DNA from 3 places in the Sutcliffiella sp. NPDC057660 genome. Region 2 is predicted to be linked to each of the others. Evidence: riboswitches for the same ligand, from Rfam matches in the RefSeq annotation. Region 2 holds a riboswitch; each other region holds the start of a gene.
What was found. A riboswitch is a leader RNA that binds a small molecule or an ion and turns the genes downstream of it on or off. The one in region 2 is predicted to bind S-adenosylmethionine.
Positions count from the first base shown of each region.

Region 1: it holds a riboswitch for S-adenosylmethionine, as region 2 does, so the genes downstream of both, ACFVAD_RS08120 (sugar ABC transporter substrate-binding protein) here and metK (methionine adenosyltransferase) in region 2, are expected to answer to the same signal.
Region 3: it holds a riboswitch for S-adenosylmethionine, as region 2 does, so the genes downstream of both, ACFVAD_RS14615 (Fur-regulated basic protein FbpA) here and metK (methionine adenosyltransferase) in region 2, are expected to answer to the same signal.

Region 1 covers NZ_JBHVHV010000006.1:126,893-130,064, reverse strand. Annotated here, with positions in the region: gene ACFVAD_RS08125 (sugar ABC transporter ATP-binding protein) at 1-326, opposite strand, end outside; gene ACFVAD_RS08120 (sugar ABC transporter substrate-binding protein) at 648-1,766, opposite strand; SAM riboswitch class I at 1,881-1,988, opposite strand; gene ACFVAD_RS08115 (aminotransferase-like domain-containing protein) at 2,212-3,172, shown strand, end outside.
Region 2 covers NZ_JBHVHV010000029.1:9,798-12,969, reverse strand. Annotated here, with positions in the region: gene abc-f (ribosomal protection-like ABC-F family protein) at 1-370, shown strand, start outside; gene metK (methionine adenosyltransferase) at 717-1,916, opposite strand; SAM riboswitch class I at 2,090-2,258, opposite strand; gene pckA (phosphoenolpyruvate carboxykinase (ATP)) at 2,524-3,172, shown strand, end outside.
Region 3 covers NZ_JBHVHV010000011.1:188,980-192,151, forward strand. Annotated here, with positions in the region: gene ACFVAD_RS14610 (DEAD/DEAH box helicase) at 1-1,354, shown strand, start outside; SAM riboswitch class I at 1,442-1,550, shown strand; gene ACFVAD_RS14615 (Fur-regulated basic protein FbpA) at 1,795-1,998, shown strand; gene ACFVAD_RS14620 (multicopper oxidase family protein) at 2,095-3,172, shown strand, end outside.

The DNA.
Region 1 (3,172 bases), on a different contig from region 2:
ACTGTTTTTCCAAGCATGATATTTTCCCCGACCGTCAAATAGGAGACTAGTGCGGTATCCACTTCCTGATAGACCGTCTGGATGCCAAAGTCCTGTGCATCCTTTGGCGTGCGGATGGGAAGGAGATTTCCGTCAAGCGCAATTTGGCCGGTATAGTGACTGTAGGCTCCGGAGAGAACCTTCATCAGTGTGGACTTTCCTGCACCATTGGCTCCGATCAAGGCATGTACCTTACCGGTTTCCGCTGTGAAATCGACCTGACTTAATGCTTTCACTCCCGGGAATTCGATGGAGATGTTAGTCATTTGAAGTACCTGGGTGGGCATGTTGAGTCCTCCTTTCATAAAAGTAGTAAGTGAATAACGGTAGTTGTTAGAATGATTGGTAATTGTGTTAGAATGTTTGACGAAGTTGTTAGAATGGTGGCTAACTGTGTTAGAATGATTGGATTTTCTGTTAGAATGATGAAAAAAACTGTTAGAATGACCCGATTTTCCTTGTTGATATTGCTACCGTTAAGTTTGAATTCCAGCAAACTTCCCAATTCTTCTACCAAACACCAAGCTTTTTCTTGTAAACCCTTCTAATTTCCAAGAAAAGCTGCCCAAAAGTCAGATGATGACTTTACGGACAGCCCGTTCACTATGCTACTTCTGATAATGCTCCTTCAGTACCTTCATCCAGTCCTCTTCAAATGCGGAGGAGGTTCCCCAGCCTTCAATGATATCTGCGAGATTCACCATATTGACGGCTTGATCCGATTTGCGAAGCTCCTCTTGGGAAATGAGGGAGGCCTCAAGGTCATAGGTTTCCGGCGTTTCCTCGCCGGCCAGCTTCTTTGCAAGCAGTCGCAGGTTGACGGCACCAATCAGTTTCGGATCAACTGCCGCTGTGTATTTCCATGGGCTTTTTTCTGCCTGGATTTCCTGAAGATCGGCATTGGATACATCGATTCCATAGATCTTGATCTCGTCACGTCCTGCTTCCTGGATCGCGCGTGCCGCACCGATTGCGAAGGCATCCCATGTTGCGAAGATGGCGTCGATTTCACCTTTTTTATGCTTATTCAGCATTGCAGCTACGGCATTCTGGGTCTGAACGGATGTATCAGCAGCTGCCACACCGAATCGCTCCACTTCCTTGATGCCGGGATTGCCAGAAAGCGTGTCCTTATAGACTGCGTTCCGTCTTACCATTGGAGGAAAACCGTCCACCCAAAGGTAAACAATATTTGCTTCCCCATTAAAATCCTTCACCAACTGATCAAGTGCCAATTTCGCAAGTGCTTCATCGTCCTGAGAGGTCTGGGTCACTCCTGCTACAGTTCCGACATCCGGATTGGAGTCAAACGTTACGACGCTCTTGCCTGCTTCCACAAGCTTCTTTACTCCTTCTACAGTCGCGGCATCGTCCCCGTGGGAAAGGATGACCCCATCATAATCCTGAGTGACAGCCTGCTCGATTGCATCGTGGAACTTGGCGCTGTCCCCGTTTGCGGTGAATACATCCACTTCAAAACCGAGTGCTTCCCCTTCCTGCTTGGCACCTGCAAGGAATTGAGCGGTATGATCATCGCCGCCGATTTTGCGGATAACCTTGATCTTCGCACCTTCCCCATCTGCAAAGCGCTCCGGTACATTTTCAAAGGAAACCTTTTCCTTGGCTCCTGCAGTCTGTCCGGAATTCCCGGAGGAACATCCTGTTAAAAGTAGTGATAATGATAGTGTTGCGGCAAAAAATGATTTCACAATTGTTTTCTTCTTCATGTTCATGACTCCCCTTTAGGTTTTTCTATTTTTGGCCAGGGAGGAATTCTACAAAATAAAAAAACCTCCCTGAAAAGAGAGGTTTCACCGCAATATATATATCGGGATGCTCCTCTCTCATCTTTCAGAACACAGATATGTCCTGCAGGATTTAGCACCAATTCCATATGGAACGGTTGCCGGGCATCATAGGGCCAGTCCCTCCGCCACTCTCGATAAGAGAATACAACGTATATTCTATTAAAAAATTTCTAATTATCACTTTAATTGGTTGAAGCAATAATGTCAAGAATTTATTTTTCCGAAAATTTGGAGAAACCAAGGGAATTCAGCATTTAATCTGCAAAAAATAAACAAGAATTACTGGAACTGATCAGGGAAGAAGTTTAAAATCAATATAAATGAGTGGGGACAAGGGACCTGTCCCCGGAAAGGAATGGTGAACATGGACGCTGAATCCTTTTTCTCCAATAATATAAAAGCTGCACTGAAGAATAGTCCGCCTGGTGAGTGGATGCCAAATATTCCGGAGAACTGTATTCGGCTGAATTCCGGCTATCCTGCACCAGAGCTTATTCCTGATCAGGAGCTGAAGGCGGCGGTAGCGCGCCTCCTTAATGAGGAGCGGGATTTGCCTCTTCACTATCTAGGAAGTCCGCGTATCGATAAGCTGAAGGAGCAGATTCAAGATAGATTGGCGGAGCGTGGAATGCGTGTTTCCAAAGAGGAGCTATTGATCACTTCCGGTGCATGCCAGGCGATTGATTTGGTTGCCCGGATTCTCCTTGACGAGGAAGCTGTGGTTGCAATGGAAGCACCAACCTATATGGAGGCTTTGGAAATCTTCCAGAACTACACAGATCATTACATCTCCATTCCGGTTGATGAGCAGGGTCTTCAGACTGATCTACTCGAAAAAGAGCTGGCAGAAAGAAAACAGAGCGGCCTCGCTTTGCCGCGTTTCCTATACACTATCCCGACCTTTCAAAATCCTACTGGGACCACACTGACTTTAGAACGGAGAAAGCATCTGCTGGAGCTTGCATCCTCCTACAATTTCCTCATCATCGAGGACGATGCCTATGGGGAGCTTGCATTCAACGAAAGCCCCGCAACATTGAAGTCGATGGATAAAGAGGGACGGGTGCTTCATATCGGTTCCCTCTCCAAGGTCGTGGCACCTGGCATGCGGATCGGGTGGGTAGCAGCAGCGCATGATTTCATTACAGCTCAATGGTGGTTCAAAAAAGACCTCGATCATCCGTTTTCCCATAGCACGATGGCAGCTTTTCTGGAAAACACCGACTTCGAGAAGAGACTGGATATTTTGAAGGGCACTTATTCCGCAAAATGTGGGGCAATGCTCTCTGCCCTAAAGGAGAATATGCCAGAATCCGTTACATGGT
Region 2 (3,172 bases):
TTTGAATAAGTATTTTGAGAAAACCTGCTGGCTTGAAGGCGGGAGGCTGACCACTTATACCGGCAACTACCAATATGCTCGTAAAAAGAGAAAAGAATTGGAAAAGGAAAAACCGCAAATAGTTGTTCAAGCTCCGGATAGTAAGAAGGATACTGTCCCTCCCGAACGAGTAAAAAGAAATGCCCCAACTTCCATCGAGCCCAAGAAGATAGAGGCAAAATTGGAAGAACTGGAACTGGCAATATTCCAGTTGGAGGCACAGATGGAAAAAGAGACAGATCTTGCGACCCTGCAAGAGTATCAGGATGACTGGAACATCAGAGAAGCGGAACGCGCCTCCCTCTATGAATTGTTGGAGGATGCGCTTTAAGCATTGTTGAAGCAGGCGATCTATTTCGCCTGTTTTTTGTTGGAGGGCTTGTTTCTTATGCAATTTCGAGTATTCCGCAGTGGATTTTACAGGTAAATTTAAAGATATCAACGGAAATTTTCATATATCCACGTTTTCGGACACTATATCAAAGAGAAAAAAATTATATCAATGAAATTAAAAATATATCCAAGTAAAACAGGCACATATAGATAAAACGCACTTTCCAACAATATTCGACGTCATGGCCCACGACAACCATTCACTGCTCTTAGAAACCAGACACAAAAAAAACTGCCGCCAAACCAGGCACAAAACCTGATTTGGCGGCAGCCACAATAAAAATTTAAGCGTTCGCTTGCTCTTTCAACGCATCCGCTTTATCCACTTGCTCCCAAGGAAGGTCAAGATCGTTACGGCCAAAGTGACCGTATGCAGCAGTCTGCTTGTAGATTGGGCGACGAAGGTCTAGCATTTTGATGATTCCAGCTGGACGAAGGTCGAAGTTGTTGCGCACAAGTTCCACTAGCTTCTCTTCAGATACTTTACCAGTTCCGAAAGTGTCCACTGCGATGGATACAGGCTGTGCTACACCGATTGCGTATGCAAGTTGAACTTCACATTTGTCAGCCAATCCGCTTGCTACGATGTTTTTTGCAACATAACGTGCTGCATATGCTCCGGAACGGTCAACTTTCGTTGCGTCCTTACCGGAGAATGCTCCACCACCGTGACGAGCATATCCACCATACGTATCAACGATGATTTTACGTCCAGTCAATCCAGCATCCCCTTGAGGTCCACCGATAACGAAACGGCCAGTCGGGTTGATGAAGTATTTTGTGTTTTCGTCAATCAAGTTAGCAGGAACTACCGGCTTGATTACGTGTTCTTTCACATTACGTTGGATCTGCTCCAAAGAAATCTCCGGGTGATGCTGAGTAGAGATAACGATTGTATCGATACGTACCGGTTGATCGTTTTCATCATATTCTACAGTTACCTGAGTTTTTCCATCCGGACGTAAGTATGGAAGGATTTCTTCTTTTCTTACTTCTGTTAGGCGACGGGAAAGCTTATGAGCCAATGAAATCGGTAAAGGCATCAATTCCTTTGTTTCATTGCAAGCAAATCCGAACATCAGACCTTGGTCTCCCGCACCGATCGCTTCGATTTCCGCATCTGACATTTGTCCTTCACGAGCTTCCAATGCCTGGTCAACACCCATTGCGATGTCAGCGGACTGCTCGTCGATGGACGTAAGTACCGCACAAGTTTCTGCGTCAAAACCGTACTTCGCACGAGTGTATCCGATTCCTTGGATTGTTTCACGAACGATTTTTGGGATATCTACATAAGTAGAAGTAGTGATTTCTCCAGCAACAAGCACCAATCCAGTTGTTACAGAAGTTTCACACGCTACACGTGCATTTGGGTCATTAGTAAGAATAGCATCAAGGATGGAGTCGGAAATTTGGTCACAAATTTTATCCGGATGCCCCTCCGTTACCGATTCAGAAGTAAATAAACGACGTTGCTTAGTCATTAAAAAAGTTCCTCCTTTTGTATATGAAAAGCGTTTTACCTCTCTTCATGTATAACAGTATGTTTGATACGGATCTCATTTCCTGTTGTGCTGTTCTTTGTTATCTTGTGCAGAATATAAAAAACCTTTCCATAAAGTTGAGGAAAGGTTTGGGTTCAAGAATTAGCCTTTCACTCTTATCGGTCAAGGTCAATGCCTTGCTCAGGTTTAGCACCTTTTCTCAAGCGACAATTTTCTTGTCCAAAAAAATTAGCGAAGTGCTTTTTTCGCGCTCGCCCATTTACCTTTGAGCAGGTTGCTGGGTTTCATAGGGCCTGCCCCTCCACCAGCTCGGAATAAGAGTATCCGTTCAAGGTTCTATATTAGCGTAATAAAAGCTTTATTGTCAACAAAAAACGGCAAATTATTTAAATGAAGAAACAGGAAAAAACATATGCTATCATTAAGTAGATTTGTCCATGTACATAAGCCTCTTTTTCACAAAATGTTAACGGATTCACACTTTATTTCATAAAATAATTTAATTAGTATGGACTATTGGATTAAATGTGTTATACTTTTTAACAGATGAGAAATTAATATACAAGTTGAAGGAGAGTTATCCATGATGAAAACGGTTGGTATTGATAATGGTTTAACTAAATTAATATACGGAAGCAACACGCAAATGCAACTTTCTGTTCCTCAATTAGTGGAGAAAGTATTAAACCGCAATGAAGGCAGCCTGACATCTACCGGTGCCGTGGTTGCTACAACTGGAAAATATACGGGTCGCTCCCCTAAAGATAAATTCATTGTGGAAGAGGATATCTCCAAGGATAAGATTGACTGGGGAACGGTAAACAGCCCAATCTCCGAAGATGTATTCGAACGTTTATATGATAAAGTACTAAACTACTTAGAAAAAAAAGATGAAATTTTCGTTTTCAAGGGCTTCGCAGGAGCGGACGAAAAATATCAATTGCCTATCCAGGTAATCAACGAATTTGCATGGCATAATCTTTTTGCGCACCAGCTATTCATCCGCCCAAATGACGAACAGCTTGCCAAACATGAAACCGCATTCAGTGTTGTCTCTGCACCAAGCTTCAAGGCTGATCCTGCAGTAGACGGTACAAACTCTGAAGCATTTGTCATCATTTCCTTTAAAAAGCGCGTCGTTCTTATCGGCGGTACGGAATATGCAGGTGAAATGAAGAAATCCATTTTCTCTGTCATGAACTACTTGCTTCCTGAGAATGGTATCATGCCGATGC
Region 3 (3,172 bases), on a different contig from region 2:
AGCAAAAGTTCTTCCGAATGCAATGGAAAAGAAGGATCTCGTCGTGAAATCACAGACAGGCAGCGGCAAAACAGCAGCATTTGGCATACCGCTTTGTGAACTAGTAGAGTGGGAGGAGAATAAACCCCAGGCACTCGTTCTGACTCCAACCCGCGAGCTTGCGGCCCAGGTCAAAGAGGATATAACGAATATCGGTAGGTTCAAGCGGGTTAAAGCCACCGCGATCTATGGCAAGCAGCCATTTGATAGGCAGAAGCTGGAGTTGAAGCAAAAGTCTCATGTGGTCGTGGGGACACCTGGCAGGGTGCTCGATCATATGGAAAAAGGGACGTTTGACGTGGAGCGTTTAAAGTATCTTGTTATAGATGAAGCAGATGAAATGTTAAATATGGGTTTTATTGATCAGGTGGAAGCCATTATCCAAAAGTTGCCCATCGATAGGGTGACGATGCTATTCTCCGCGACATTACCAGAGGATGTCGAGCAGCTTTCTCATAAATATATGAAAACGCCAACTCATATTGAAATAAAAGGTACAGGAATCACAACAGATAAAATTGAGCATGCAGTTATTGAAGTTCAAGAGAATGAAAAGTTTTCACTGTTGAAGGCTGTTACAACACTGGAGAACCCGGATAGCTGTATCGTTTTTTGTAGAACTCAGATCCAGGTGGATGATGTATATCGTCAACTAGAACGCGCGGGCTATCCTTGCGACAAGCTGCATGGCGGTCTGGTGCAAGAGGATCGTTTCGCTGTTATGAATGAGTTCAAACTAGGAAAATTCCGCTATCTGGTGGCGACGGACGTTGCGGCAAGAGGGATTGATATCGCAAATGTTTCTCTTGTGATCAATTACGACCTGCCGATGGAGAAAGAGAGCTATGTCCATCGAACAGGCAGGACGGCTCGTGCAGGAAATTCGGGAAAAGCCATTACATTCGTTACTCCATATGAAGAAAAATTCCTCGCAGAAATCGAATCGTATATTGGATTTAAGATAGCGAAAAGAGAAGCTCCAACTAAAGAAATGGTTTTTCGGGCAACATCTGAATTTGAAATAAAAATAAATACACGTCCAACTATTAAAGAAGCAAAGAGTGCGAAATTGAACAAGGATATTATGAAGCTCTATTTCAATGGTGGAAAGAAAAAGAAAATAAGAGCGGTCGACTTCGTCGGCACCCTATCCAAAATACCAGGAGTGGCTGCAGGGGATATAGGCATCATCACCATTCAGGAAAATGTCTCCTATGTTGATATTTTGAATGGAAAGGGTCCGATTGTACTGAAAGCGATGAAGCACACCACGATAAAAGGAAAAATGCTGAAGGTCCATGAGGCACGACAATAACTCTTCAATCCACAGTTGACAAATCGGAATCGTCGGGTTTATGATTATCATAACAAATTACTCTTTCCAGTCATAACTTAATAGCGTAACTTATCCAGAGAAGTGGAGGGAATGGCCCTATGAAGCTTCAGCAACAGATTCTATAAAAAGAATACTGTGCTAATTCCAGCAAGCAGTGATGCTTGGCAGATAAGTTGAGGTCTTATTTCTTAAAAAAACCAACCTCTTCTTGTCTCAGACTGGAAGAGGTTTTTTGTATTTTCTATAGTTGACTAGCTGTTGATTGGAGCAATAGGCGAAGACTCCTGCGGGAGGTAGCGTTTAGGGGAGACCCCACAGGCGAAGCCGAGGAGGCTCTCGCAAGCCCCGCGGAAAGCGCAGCCTAGTGCGGAAATCAACAGCGGTGCTAAACGTAACCAAAATTTTAAGGAGTGATGAAAATGGGAGAAATTTTGAAAAATGCGGTTGAAAATCGGCGGTCGGAATTAATCAGTAAGCTCCTCTATTTCCGTGTATTCAAAAAGGAGGATCAGCACCTGTATGAACTGTCCTTATCAGACTTGGAGCAGGAATATAAAAAATACGACCATTACATGCATCCCCATGATGACATGGGATCGATCCAGTGGGTTAAAAGCAAGTAGGAGGATTAATGAGGAGACGGGAACTGTAAAAATAGGGTTAATATGCAAGACAGCCGAATATTCTTTGGGGAGAGCCTATATAAGGGGGAATCAAAAATGTCTGAAACCACAATTGTATCCTCACTTACAAAATTTGTAGATGCACTCCCTATTCCTCCAAAATTAGAACCAGTAAAAAAAGACAACACTTACACCTATTACGAGGTAACAATGAAGGAAACAAAGCAATCCCTTCACCGCGATCTCCCCTCGACAACGGTGTGGGGATATGAAGGAATATTCCCTGGACCGACCATAGAAGTCGACTGTGGGGAGAAGGTATTCATCAAATGGATGAATGCTCTGCCAAAAAGGCATTTGCTGCCAGTGGACTTTACGGTTCATGGTGCCCATAAAGATGTTCCGGAAGTCCGAACAGTCGTTCATGTACATGGTGCAGTTGTGGAACCTGATAGTGACGGGTACCCCGACTCATGGTTCAGTGCAAATTTTGAACAGGTTGGCCCCACATTTACACAAAAAATCTACCGGTACGATAATTACATGAATTCCTGTACGCTCTGGTACCATGATCACGCACTTGGTATTACCCGCCTCAATATATATGCAGGACTCGCTGGGATGTATATAGTACGAAGTGATTTCGAGCGTTCCCTGAAACTTCCCTCATCCGCCTATGATTTCCCTCTTATCATCCAGGATAGATCCTTTCGACCGGATGGTTCTCTCTACTATCCGACACAACCGGATGAACCGGTATCAGGATTGAAAACATCTGTAGTACCGGAGTTTTTTGGCAATACGATTCTGGTCAATGGGAAAGTATGGCCTTACTTGGTAGTAGAACCTCGCAAATATCGTTTCCGAGTAGTCAATGCTTCCAACAGCCGCTTTTATCGAATAAAACTGGACTCAGGACAGCTCATGTATCAGATCGGAACGGATAGAGGTCTGATGGATCGACCGATAGGCATCAGATCCATCACACTTGCACCAGCAGAAAGAGCAGATTTAATCATTGATTTTACTAATCTCGAAGGAGAAAGTATCATCATGACCAATGATGCACCTGCTCCATTCCCTAAGGGGGACAAGGGAAATGAAATTGTAGAAGTAATGAAATTCTTCGTAGAACTGCCACTTCGACATATAGACACCTCCGTCATTCCAGCTT